Regions from separate parts of the Pantoea sp. R13S299 genome, predicted to be linked through region 1. Evidence: predicted binding sites of a transcription regulator. Region 1 holds the regulator's gene; each other region holds the start of a gene.
The links. The regulator CRP, encoded in region 1, controls carbon source genes, mostly activating them, when cyclic AMP is high. The targets are predictions, from matches to a motif close to ATGTGANNNNNNTCACAT.
Positions count from the first base shown of each region.

Region 2: the regulator CRP is predicted to act here: its motif matches at 2,509-2,526, upstream of ACN1CO_RS09475 (YfcZ/YiiS family protein).
Region 3: the regulator CRP is predicted to act here: its motif matches at 1,440-1,457, upstream of ACN1CO_RS13215 (iron-containing alcohol dehydrogenase).

Region 1 covers NZ_JBLYEF010000005.1:214,296-218,523, forward strand. Annotated here, with positions in the region: gene ACN1CO_RS20100 (YccS/YhfK family putative transporter) at 1-1,513, opposite strand, end outside; gene crp (cAMP-activated global transcriptional regulator CRP) at 1,571-2,203, opposite strand; gene ACN1CO_RS20110 (OsmC family protein) at 2,507-2,911, shown strand; gene ACN1CO_RS20115 (phosphoribulokinase) at 3,251-4,120, opposite strand; gene ACN1CO_RS20120 (YheU family protein) at 4,182-4,228, opposite strand, start outside.
Region 2 covers NZ_JBLYEF010000001.1:1,991,659-1,995,886, reverse strand. Annotated here, with positions in the region: gene mlaA (phospholipid-binding lipoprotein MlaA) at 126-890, shown strand; gene fadL (long-chain fatty acid transporter FadL) at 977-2,260, opposite strand; gene ACN1CO_RS09475 (YfcZ/YiiS family protein) at 2,619-2,915, shown strand; gene fadI (acetyl-CoA C-acyltransferase FadI) at 3,073-4,228, shown strand, end outside.
Region 3 covers NZ_JBLYEF010000002.1:498,702-502,929, reverse strand. Annotated here, with positions in the region: gene ACN1CO_RS13225 (D-threonate 4-phosphate dehydrogenase) at 1-128, opposite strand, end outside; gene dtnK (D-threonate kinase) at 121-1,380, opposite strand; gene ACN1CO_RS13215 (iron-containing alcohol dehydrogenase) at 1,568-2,716, shown strand; gene ACN1CO_RS13210 (dihydrodipicolinate synthase family protein) at 2,728-3,612, shown strand; gene ACN1CO_RS13205 (sodium:solute symporter family protein) at 3,692-4,228, shown strand, end outside.

The sequences.
Region 1 (4,228 bases):
ATAGCCACAGCATCCCGCCAAAGGCGATCAGACAGCCCATCAGCGTATCCATCAGTCGCGGCAGCAGGAACTGCGCGCCATTCAGCGACAGCAGTTGCAGCGAGTAAACCGCCGTGACCGTAAAGCCAATCATCGACCAGCCATAGAACTGGCGGGTAAAGCGATAGCTGATAAAGGTTATCGCCAGCATGATCATCAGCACCAGCGACTCCGGCACCGCCAGGCGCAGCGTCGCGGCCGCGATGACCAGACCGGCAAAGGTGCCCAGCGCCCTATGCTGGATGCGGACACGGGTAGCGCTGTAACCGTTCTGGCTGACGAACATGATGGTCATCAGGATCCAGTAGGGTTTGGGGATGTTGAAGAACAGCGCCAGCGCGCTTCCCAGCATCAGCATGACTGCAAAGCGGCCGGCAGTGCGCAGTGCCGACGAGCGGAATGAGAGATAACTGCGCAGCGCCGGTAACAGCGGCAGACGGCGCTGGCGGTCCGCCATCAGATCGCGTTGATACAACGGTTTCTGGGTGCGCAGGACCCGCGCAATGCGATTGAAGTGGTAAAGGCAGAAGTTACCTACCGGATTGTCGGGATGCTGATGGGCGATCTTTTCCAGCGCACCGAGCTGTTTATCCATTGCAAAGCGATCGGGTAGCTGGTGATAAAGGATGTTATCCGCCAGCACACGCAGCCGGGCCGAGATGGTTTTGGCATTCCAGCGAATGACCGCTTCGGCATGGCTCTGCTCGACCAGTTTTTGCACCTCTTCCGGCCGATGCAGGCTGACTGAGATATGCTCCTGCAGATCCAGTGCCACCTGAAAGGCGCGCGTCAGCCGTTTATGGCTGTGATCGCGGCTTGCCGACAGCATGTGCATCTGCTGATAACAGGTGTTGATCAAATCGACCACTTTCTGCTGACGTGCCAGCAGCGGCGGCAGCGCCTTTTCCGGATCGGTGAGCTGCGTGAGCAGGGTATATTTGGCGTCGCAGTAGTTAGCCAGCTCGCGGTAGATCAGGCTGAGGCTTTCGCGCATCGGCTGCTCTTTCCACAGCCAGAACCAGAACCAGTTGAAGACCCCATACCAGAGCGTGCCGCCGATATAGAGCAGCGGGGTGACGTAGATGGGCATGCGGCCAATCAGGCTGAGGGTGAAGATGGCGGCGATAAGGGTGCCGGGCAGCAGGCGGCCATGCAGCGGGCTGATTTCACCGGTGACGCCGAGCAGCAGGGGCATAGCGAAGAGGATCAGCGGCAGTGGAATCGCATGCAGGGTGAGCCACTGAATCAGAAAGCTGCCGAGGGCAAACAGGCTGCCGCCAACAATCAGACGTTTGAAGAAGCGTTTGTGCGGGGTATCCAGACCGGAAATGTTGCAGCAGGCGGGCACTAACGAGAACAGCAGACCTTTTTGCAGGTCGCCAGCCAGCCAGCCCAGCGCCACTGGCAGACAGAGGACCAGCGTTTGCCTCAAGGCATAGTTAACTTCAGGATGGTAAATGATTCGACGCCACATCGGCCCAACACAAACAATAACGGCGTGATGTTGCCATCACGCCGTGGGTGACAGGAATTAGCGGGTGCCGTAAACGACGATGGTTTTGCCGTGTGCGGAGATCAGGTTCTGATCTTCCAGCATCTTCAAAATACGGCCCACGGTTTCGCGTGAACAACCAACAATCTGGCCAATTTCCTGACGAGTGATTTTAATTTGCATGCCGTCGGGATGCGTCATGGCATCTGGCTGCTTCGCCAGGTTGAGCAGGGTCTGTGCAATGCGTCCGGTGACGTCGAGGAAAGCGAGGTTACCCACTTTTTCAGACGTGACCTGCAGGCGACTCGCCATCTGTGCTGAGAGTCGCATCAGGATGTCGGGGTTAACCTGGATCAGCTGACGGAATTTCTTGTAAGAAATTTCCGCCACTTCGCACGCGCTTTTCGCACGTACCCAGGCGCTGCGCTCCTGGCCTTCTTCGAAGAGGCCAAGCTCACCAATGAAATCGCCCTGATTCAGGTAGGAAAGAATCATCTCTTTGCCTTCTTCATCTTTAATCAGAACCGCGACGGAACCTTTAACGATGTAGTAAAGCGTTTCTGCTTTTTCACCTTGGTGAATAAGCGTACTTTTGGATGGATACTTGTGAATATGGCAATGGGACAGGAACCATTCGAGTGTAGGGTCTGTTTGCGGTTTGCCGAGAACCATTCGCTATTATCCTCTGTTGTAATCGTGCCCAAAATACAGGGGGCAGTTTTCCCTGTCAGGCGGTGAAAGCTTCAAGCGTTTCCCTTTCAGGAAATTATTCGGGCCGCATCAGGCGCAGTGCGCATCATTCTTCCCGGCTTCGCCATCGGGTGACGAAAAATATTTTCAGCACTGTTTGTAGCACAGCTTTTGCCGACTGTCTTCTGTTGTCTCGCTTCAGCTACAGGCGGATTTCTCTGGATTGCTGTTTACCAGGTGAAAGCGTAGTCTGGCGGCAAAACAGCGTATTCCGGAGCAAAAATCATGCAGGCAAGAGTGAAGTGGGTAGAAGGGCTGACATTCCTCGGAGAATCCTCATCCGGCCATCAGATACTGATGGATGGCAATTCAGGTGATAAAGCGCCCAGCCCAATGGAGATGGTGCTGATGGCGGCTGGCGGATGCAGCGCGATTGATGTGGTTTCAATTCTGCAAAAAGGCCGCAACGATGTGGCTGATTGTGAAGTAAAACTGACCTCAGAACGTCGTGAAGAGGCGCCGAGAATCTTTACGCACATCAACCTGCATTTTATCGTGAGTGGTAAAGCGCTCCAGGATAAAGCGGTCTCACGCGCGGTGGATCTTTCTGCAGAAAAATATTGCTCGGTGGCCATCATGCTGGGTAAAGGTGTGACGATGACGCATAGCTATGAAGTGGTTGAGCTGTAACAGTCGCAGTTTTTTTCAAAGTTGCTGGTAGTCCGGTGTGAGGCCGTGCCTGGATGGGGAATTCGCTTTGAGACTTTGCTGGCGCAGGGGAACCGGGTCAGATCGGAAAGTCGCTTGAGCCAATCCCTGGCCGCTCGGCCCGCGCGATTACGCACCTCATCCCTGAGGTGCGCCCGTTGCCGGGCCAACGCGTTGCGTTGTTCAAAAACGCTCCCGGCGTTTTTGTCCCTGGCGCGGGACGCTTTCCTCTTGTGACCCGGTTCCCTGCGTGTTAAGTTTTTTCGCTGCTGTTAGACTTATCCAGCATTGGCATTAGTCTGGAAAGGCCCTTTTGAACTCTTACTCTATCCGTTTACCTTCCATCAGCCGTTTCACCAGCGGGCCCATGATCAACTCCATCGCCAGACCCATTTTGCCGCCGGGCACGACCAGCGTATTGATGTGCGAGATAAATGATCCCTGCAGCATCGCCAGCAGGTAGGGGAAGTCGATATCTTCCAGCGCCTGAAAGTGAATCACCACAAAGCTCTCATCCAGTGACGGAATGGCGCGGGCCGCGAACGGGTTTGAGGTATCGACGGTCGGGACGCGCTGAAAGTTGAGGTGGGTGCGTGAGAACTGCGGCGTGATGAAGTTGATGTAATCCTCCATTGAGCGCACCACGGAATCCATCACCGCTTCACGTGAATGACCGCGCTCGCCAGTGTCGCGCACCAGCTTCTGAATCCACTCCAGGTTAACAATCGGCACCACGCCCACCAGCAGATCGACCTGTTCCGCCACGTTGTGTTGTGCTGTTACCACGCCACCGTGCAGTCCTTCATAGAAAAGAATGTCGGTGTTCTGCGGCAGCGGCTGCCATGGCGTAAAGGTGCCGGGCACCTGATTCCACGGTACTGCTTCATCGTAGGTGTGCAGATATTTACGCGATTGCCCCTGTCCGCTTTGACCATACTCTTTAAAGCTCTGTTCCAGCAGGCCAAAGTCATTAGCTTCCGGACCGAAGTAGCTGACATGACGCCCTAAATCGCGCGCTTTACGAATCGCCATATCCATTTCAGGGCGGGTAAAGCGGTGAAAGCTGTCACCTTCCAGCTCGGCCGCATGAAGATCGAGCTGCTGAAAGATTTTGCGAAACGCGAGGCTGGTAGTGGTGGTCCCTGCGCCGCTGGAACCGGTCACCGCGATAATGGGATGACGTGCAGACATAGAAAAGCTCCCTGTGAGGTCGGGCGATGAGCATTGTTATCATGAAATGATGCCGGGTGCATCAGCCGCGAAATTCTTTGCGTGGCATGATATTGACCGATTCATGCA
Region 2 (4,228 bases), on a different contig from region 1:
TGATGCGTGCCATTGCCTGCTGCCTCTGGCACAAAGTCAGCTATGCTCATCGGGTAAGCCGATTCGACACCGGGCTGTGACCTGAACGATGGGTAGACCTTTTTCATCCGCACAGGGAGATTGGAATGAATTATCGCCTGACCAGCCTGGCTGTGGCCAGCGTCCTTCTGGTGGGTTGTGCCAGTTCAAAGCCGGCGAATAGCGATCCTGCTCAGCGCAGCGATCCGTTCGAAGGCTTTAACCGCACGATGTTTAACTTTAACTACAACGTGCTGGATCCGTATGTGTTGCGTCCGGTCGCTGTCGCCTGGCGCGATTATGTGCCGGTCCCGGCACGTACCGGTTTGAGCAACTTCCTCGGCAACCTGGAAGAGCCTGCCAGCATGGTCAACGCCATCCTGGTGGGTGACGGACGTGATGCGGGTATTCACTTCACCCGTTTCTTCCTGAACAGCGTGCTGGGCCTGGGTGGTTTCATCGACGTTGCCGGTAAAGCGAACCCGGAGCTGGCGCGTGAAGAGCCGCACCGTTTCGGTACCACGCTGGGTCATTACGGCGTCGGCTACGGTCCTTACGTTGAACTGCCTGCTTACGGCAGTTTCACGGTTCGTCAGGATGGCGGTGACTACGTCGATACGCTCTATCCGATTCTCGGCTGGCTGACCTGGCCGATGTCGATCGGTAAGTGGACGCTTGAAGGGATCGAGACCCGCGCGCAGCTACTGGATTCAGATGCGATCCTGAAACAGCAGAGCGATCCGTATGCCTTTATCCGTAACGCCTACTTCCAGCGTCATGACTTCCTGGCGCGCGGCGGTAAGCTCAAGCCGGAAGATAATCCTAACGCCGCTGCGATTCAGGATGACCTGAAGGATATCGACGCGCAGTAAGCGCATCCTCACTGAGCCAGCCAGCGATCCGCAGCCACAAAAAAGGGCGACTCACCAGAGTCGCCCTTTTTGATCGTGCCCGCCAATCAGAACTTGTAGTTAAAGTTCGCGCCGTAAAGCCAGGCCTTACCTTCAGAGGTAAAGGTGTAAGGACCTTCTTTCACCGTCACTTTCTGTCCATGCATATATGAGACACCCACATCGACCGAAGCATCATCATTAAAGGCATAAGACGTACCGGCACTCAGCCATAAACGATCCTGGTCCGGGATAGAGATAGAACGCTTATCCGCCGGAACCGGGCTATCATCAAACGCAATACCGGTACGGAAAGTCCAGTTCTTGTCGTAAGAATAAGTCGTACCCAGTGCAATGCGATAGGCATCGTGGAAACTCTCATCTTTGTAGAACAACGTCTGGCCGTTAGAACCGGTGGCTTTCAGCTCCTGGAACTGACTCCAGCTGGTGTACGCCATGCTGTAGTGAACCGCCCACTGTGGTGCCACTTTATGCCAGCCTGACACTTCCCACATCTCGGGCAGATTCAGGGTTAACGCGCCCGGAACGGTGGTGCCGTTAGTACCATAAGGGACACCCGACACTTCAGGGTTATTCACCGCATTCAGCCGTGAAGAGAGGCTGCTTTTGTAATCGCCATCAAAGTCGACTTTCACTTCCGAACGATAGGTAAAGCCAAAGCGGTTATTCTCATCCACTTCATACAGGACACCGGCATTCCAGCCGTAGCCCCACTCATCACCTTTCAGATGGGCAACCTGCGTATCAGCCGGAACGCCCAGCCTTGCGCCAGATTCACCGGCATAGCGTTCAATTTTAGCTTTGGCATAAACTGCATCAAATCCGACACCCACGCTAAAATGTTCATTTAAGCGGTAAGCGGTGCTGAGATTTAAATTGCCGGTCATCAGGTCGGTCTTACCGCCGTAACCGCCAGCCGTGTAGCCATTATTAAACTCTGTTGCTAAGCCATAATTGGACGTTGCAGACGCGCCAATCCACCACTGATCATTGATGGGCTGGACGTAATGAATATTGGGTACCCACTGATTCGGCGCAATATTATCGGCATCCAGGCTGCGTCCGCTGGGACTGCGACCACTGATGTTTACATCCGGCGCAATATAAACAGCACCGATAGAAAATTCCGGGCGATCCATTAACGCCATCGTCGCCGGGTTACGGCTGGCGGATGCCGCCGTATCACCCATTGCCCCTTCGCCTGAATATGCGCGACCTAAACCAATCGTAGAAAACTCATTTAACTGAAACCCAGCTGCGTAAACGTGTGAAGAGACAAGCGCCACTGCAGCCGCCACGGCTGACTTTGCAAACAGGTTTTTATGGTTCATGACCACAACCTCATGTGAATTATTATTTAACGCTATAACGTCGCGTAACAAAGGACGGCGGATTGTAGGGACTGATGTAAAACGCACATATCAGACCAGTGCGGAGAGTATAGGTCCGACCTGTGTGCATGTTGCAATATTGTTTTTAAAATATTTCAGGTTTGATCGCTTAAAATTCGATCTGCTTAACAAAACAGCCCCGATTCTGCACAGCATACCGATTCCAGTTTGTTCTGGATCAATTTTTATTGTGATATTCGTCACTTAGAGCCATGCGCATAGCGCAACTTTCAGCGAGCAGGTAAAATTTCGGCGATAAAATCGCGCAACCGGCCAGATTGCTGGTCAGGAGAATGAAATGACTGATGCCATTAAAAAATGCAGTGCGACCGAAACCGCAGCCTGTTGTTGTGTCGATGTGGGCACAGTAATGGATAACACCGATTGCACTGCCAGCTGGTCAGAGTGGTTTGCTCAGCGTGCCGATGCAGAGGCGAAATTAGCGCAACTCACCCAGCGTGCCCGCGAGGTTGAATCGGAGCCCTGTGTGATTGAATCGCGCTTCAGCGAAGTAAATCAGGGTGTGCAGCTGGATATCGATTTCACCTTCAGCTGCCAGGCTGAAACAATGATTTTTCAGCTCGGTTTGCGTTAAGTCCCAGACGCCGCATTAATGCGGCGTTTTTCATTTTCGTGTTTCCCTTCGCACTTTTTCCTTTCCGATATTGGCGGCTCACCCGCTTGTGGTTAACACTGATCAGGTCAGACCTCTTCAGGCAATGATGCCACAGTCCCAGCCACAGGTGAGAACAATGAGCAAAGCGCAGCCGCTGCTGACGCGTGATGGTGAACGCATCGCAATAACCCACGGATTACGCACCCCTTTCCTGCGCCAGGCGACCGGCTTTCATGGCATTCCCGCCATTGAGCTGGGACGCATGGTGGTCAGCGAATTAATGGCGCGCAGTGAACTGCCGGCTGAGGTGATCGAGCAACTGGTCTTTGGTCAGGTTGTACAGATGCCGGAAGCGCCGAACATTGCGCGTGAAATTGTATTAAGCAGCGGGCTGAGTGTGAATACCGATGCCTACAGCGTCAGCCGTGCCTGCGCCACCAGTTTTCAGGCCGTCGCGAATGTGGCAGAAAGCCTGATGGCAGGCACCATCTCTGCGGGCATTGCCGGAGGCGCAGACTCCTCTTCGGTGCTGCCTATCGGCGTCAGTAAAACGCTGGCCCGCGCGCTGGTGGATCTCAACAAAGCCCGCAGTTTCGGGCAGAAGCTGCAAATCCTGCGACGGCTGCGTCCGCGCGATCTGCTGCCGGTGCCGCCCGCGGTGGCGGAGTATTCAACCGGCCTGCGTATGGGCGATACGGCAGAGCAGATGGCGAAAAGCCATGGCATCACCCGTGAGGCACAGGATGCGCTGGCGCTGCGCTCCCATCAGCATGCCGCCAGAGCCTGGCAATCCGGCGTATTGAATCAGGAAGTGATGGCCGCCTTTGTGCCGCCGTGGAAAACCGCCATCGATCAGGACAATAACGTCCGCATGAACGCAAAAGCGGAGGATTATGCCCGACTGCGTCCGGCATTTGATCGCCAGCACGGCAGCGTCACCGCGGCCAATAGCACGCCACTCACCGATGGTGCGGCCGCCGTGATTCTGATGCGAGAAGGCCGCGCCCGCGAACTGGGCATCAGCCCGCTGGGCTATCTGCGCAGCTACGCCTTTACCGCCATCGGCGTGCAGCAGGACATGCTGCTGGGTCCGGCGTATGCGTCACCGCTGGCCCTGGATCGCGCTGGCATTTCTCTGGCGGATCTGACGCTGATCGATATGCATGAAGCCTTTGCTGCCCAGACGCTGAGCAATCTGCAAATGTTTCGCGACGAGCGCTTCGCCCGTGATGTACTGAATCGTCCACATGCGCTGGGTGAAGTGAATGAAGAGCGCTTCAACGTGTTGGGCG
Region 3 (4,228 bases), on a different contig from region 1:
AGCGTACTGGCACAGCCAATCACCACGGCAGGAATGCCATTCAGCTCACCTTCAGTGAGTGATTTGATAATGATTTCCGGGCTGATGCCCGCCGGATCGCCCATGGTGATCGCAATAATTTTACTCACTCGACTTCTCCTCAATAAAACCAATGGCTGCTACCAGGGTATTTTCATCACCAAAGCCACCCGCTTTGGTCATCACCGGCAGAGTAAATTCACTGTTAAGCAGAACCCCGTGCGGTACACAGCCCGCCACCAGACCCTGAATTTTAAAGCCGCTGGCGCCGAGTGCCTGGGCGACGGCAATCGCCACGTCGCCTCCCGACAAATAGAGCGCGTGCGGCAGCTGCGCCCGGCACAGGCTAAAGGTCATTTCGCCCAGCAACGCGCAGATCGCCTCACCCAGTTGCTGGCGCGTCACGCGGTGCTGCTGGCAGAGATGCTCGATTGCGTGTCGCTGGGATGCATGCTGACAGGTGCGGATCAGCGTATGACGACCGGCACGCAGTGCGGTGGCCGCCTGTTCGACCCAGCGATCCCGCTCAGGCCAGGCGGGCTGCTGAAACAACTGACGGATATCGACATCGACTAGCTCAACGGCGTGCTGATGACGCAAAGCGGCAATCTGCTGCTCTGCCTGACGGCTCATCGATCCCACCACCGCCAGCACGGGCCGCGAAGGACGAACAGAGAGCGCAGCGCCCAGCGCATCGCTTAATCCGGCAGCGCCCACCAGCAGAGGCGTCTCGCTCAGCCGCGACGCAGCGGATATCAGCCGCGCCAGGTCAGCCTGTGTTTCAGCATCTACCACCACGACGCCCTGCGCCGTCGCTAATACCGCATCAAGGCGATCGCTGCGCAGCGTCGCGAGATCGATCTCCGTGCCGTCGATCTGCATCTGATCGAGAATGCGGGCACAGAGGATCGGGGTTTTAGGATCGCTGACAAATTCGGTGTCGGTCAGTAAACGCTGATTGACCCACACATTACCGTCGCGTGTGGTGCGGCCCAGTCGTGGTACGGCCGGAGCCACCAGTGCCATTTTTTTGCCGCTGGCGCGCAGCGCAGCCACCGTTTCAGCGCCGACGTTACCACGCAGCGTGGAGTCGATTTTTTTTAACAACCAGCCCTGCTGAAGCTGTTTCGCGTAATGCTGTACCACCTGAGTGACGCGCTCTGCCGCCTGACTGGCGCTGACGGCACGGCTGTCGGTGCTGATCACCAGCACATCCGCCGCCTCGTCTGGCAGCGATGTCGCGGTGCCGAACAGCACATGCACGCGGGCTCCGGCCTGAGCCAGTCCGCTTCCTGCATCGTTGGCACCGGTGAAGTCATCGGCGATGACCAGCACCGGGGTTTTCCATATTGATGAGCCCATCCTCACTCCTGTCAGGCTATTGCTGCTGCACTTGATTATATTCAATCATGATTGATTATATGTGAGCAAGTTCAAATTAATCGAAATCGATATGCCTTATAAAATTAGCCACAGAGGGTGACTGACATCGCATTGCACTGAGCAAGATTAATCATTTACTCAGACATGACAGAAATAAGGGTATGAAATGAACATTAACAGCACGGTGATCAGCGGATATCAGGCGCTGAATGACATGCGCTATCTGCTGGAGGGAGTATCGACAGCGGTGGTGGTAACTGACCGGAACATTGAGGCGATTCCGGCGGTGCAGGCGCTGATGGGTCAGTTGCGGGATCAGATTCCGGGCATCAGCGTGGTTAACAGCGTTCCGCCTGAGCCGAGCCAGCATGATGTCGCCGCGATTATCGCGACGCTCTCACGGGGCCAGGTCGACATGGTGATTGGTATCGGCGGTGGCAGCGTGCTGGATGTGGCGAAGCTGCTCTCAGTGTTGTGCATCGATGGGGCACCGACGCTGGACGCCCTGCTGGCTGGCGAAAAACCAGCGCGCCGCACCCGCTCAATGCTAATCCCCACCACTGCCGGCACCGGCTCGGAAGCGACGCCCAATGCGATTCTGGCGATCCCGGAAAAAGAGACCAAAGTCGGCATTATTTCACCGGTGATGCTGCCCGATGTGGTGGCGCTGGTGCCGGAACTCACCACCAGCATGCCGCCGCACATCGCCTCTTCAACCGGCATTGATGCACTTTGCCATCTGATTGAGTGCTTCACCGCCAACGTGGCTAACCCGGTCAGCGACAACTATGCGCTGATTGGGATGAAGAAGCTGTTCGCTCATCTCGAAACCACGCTGCGCGAACCCGGGAATTTACAGGCGCGGCTGGAGATGCTCTGGGCCTCTTACTATGGCGGCGCGTCGATTGCCCATGCCGGTACGCATCTGGTGCATGCCCTCTCTTATCCGCTCGGCGGCAAATATCACCTTCCACACGGCGTCGCCAACGCCATTCTGCTGGCACCCTGCATGCGCTTTGTCCGTCCGGCCGCCGTGAGCAAATTTGCTCAGGCCTATGACCTGCTGCCCGATGCCAACCTTCGTCTGAGCGATGAAGAGAAATCTCACGCGCTGGTCGACTATTTCACCGCGCTGGTGGCGCGACTTCAGCTGCCTGCCAGCCTGGAAGCGCTGGGCATCGGCCCGGATCAGCTTCCCTGGTTAGTGGAAGCCGCACTCGACGTTCAGCGTCTGATGAAAAACGTGCCAATGGCGGTCACCGCCGACGATGTACGCGCCATCTACCTGACGCTGTTTCCTTCCTGCCAGGCGTAATGAGGATTGTCATGAATAAGAAAATAAACGGCGTACTGACCGCCATCGTCACCACCTTTGACCGCGAAGGTGCCTTTGATCCGATGAGGCAACGTGAGCAGGTCAGACGCCAGATCGATGCCGGAAACGGCATCTTCTGTGGCGGCACCAACGGCGAATTCTTTGTGCTGAACGAGCAGGAGAAGATCGCGGTCACTGCTACCTGCGTCGATGAAGTCAACGGCCGGGCACCGGTGGTCGCGCATATCGGGGAGATTTCGACCCGTGAAACGATCCGGCTCGGCAAACAGATCGCCCGCCTTGGCGTGGATGCCGTCTCAGCGATCACGCCGTGGTTCGTTCCGCTGAAACAGCAGGAGCTGATTGACCACTATCAGCGCGTGGCTGACGCGCTGTCGGTGCCGCTGTTCCTCTACAACATCCCGGCGCGTACGGGCAATGTGTTGCAGCCAGAGACCGTCCGTACGCTGGCCGCGCACCCGAATATCATCGGCATTAAAGATTCAGCAGGCAGCTATGAAAGTCTGAGTGGTTTTCTGCAGGCCACCGCCGACTGCGACGGCTTTGATGTGCTGAACGGCCCCGACTCGCTGATTCATCAGGGATTCGTCGATGGCTGCTCCGCCTCCATTTCCGGGCTGGCAAACGTGGCACCGGAGGCGATTAACGCCATCTGGGCGCGCTTCAGTGCCGGAGACATTGCCGGTTCGCATCAGGCTCAGGAGAACGTCACCGGCCTGCGCACCGCGCTGTACAGCATCGGTTTCTCTCCCGCCGCCGTGAAAAAAGCGGTCAGCCTGCAGGGCTTTGAGGTGGGTGAAAGCCGCTATGCGGTGCAGTTCAGCGGCGAAGAGCAGCAGCAGATCCGTCAAATCGTGAATCACTATCTGCAATAACGTCCATCGCCTTTGCACCCTACCGGTCAGATGAGAACGAACCTGATGGTCGCCATCTGCCAGAACAATCGAGGTTACGATGAAAGCATTCTCAACTGAGAGCACCTTACTGATCGTCGGCATGGTGGTCGCCTATATCCTGTTCACCACCTGGCTGACCTGGCGGCTGCGCAGTAAAACCAGCGGCGACTTTATGGAAGGCTCCCGCGCCATGCCCGCATTTATCGTCGGCATTATGCTGATGTCTGAATATATCGGGGCAAAATCAACTATCGGCACCGCGCAGGCGGCCTTTGAAGATGGCTTCGCCGCGTCGTGGTCAGTCATCGGTGCCGCGATTGGTTTCCCGCTGTTTGGCCTGATCCTGGTCAAACGCATCTATAACACCGGGAAGATCACGATCTCTGGTGCTATCGCCGAGAAATATGGCAGTTCAACTAAGAACATTATCTCGCTGATCATGATTTATGCGCTGCTGCTGGTGAACGTCGGTAACTACATCAGCGGCGCGGCGGCGATCTCCACCGTGCTGAAGATCGACCTGACTCAGGCCGCCTTTATTACTGCGGTGGTGAGTACTTTCTACTTTGCATTTGGCGGCATGAAAGGCGTTGCG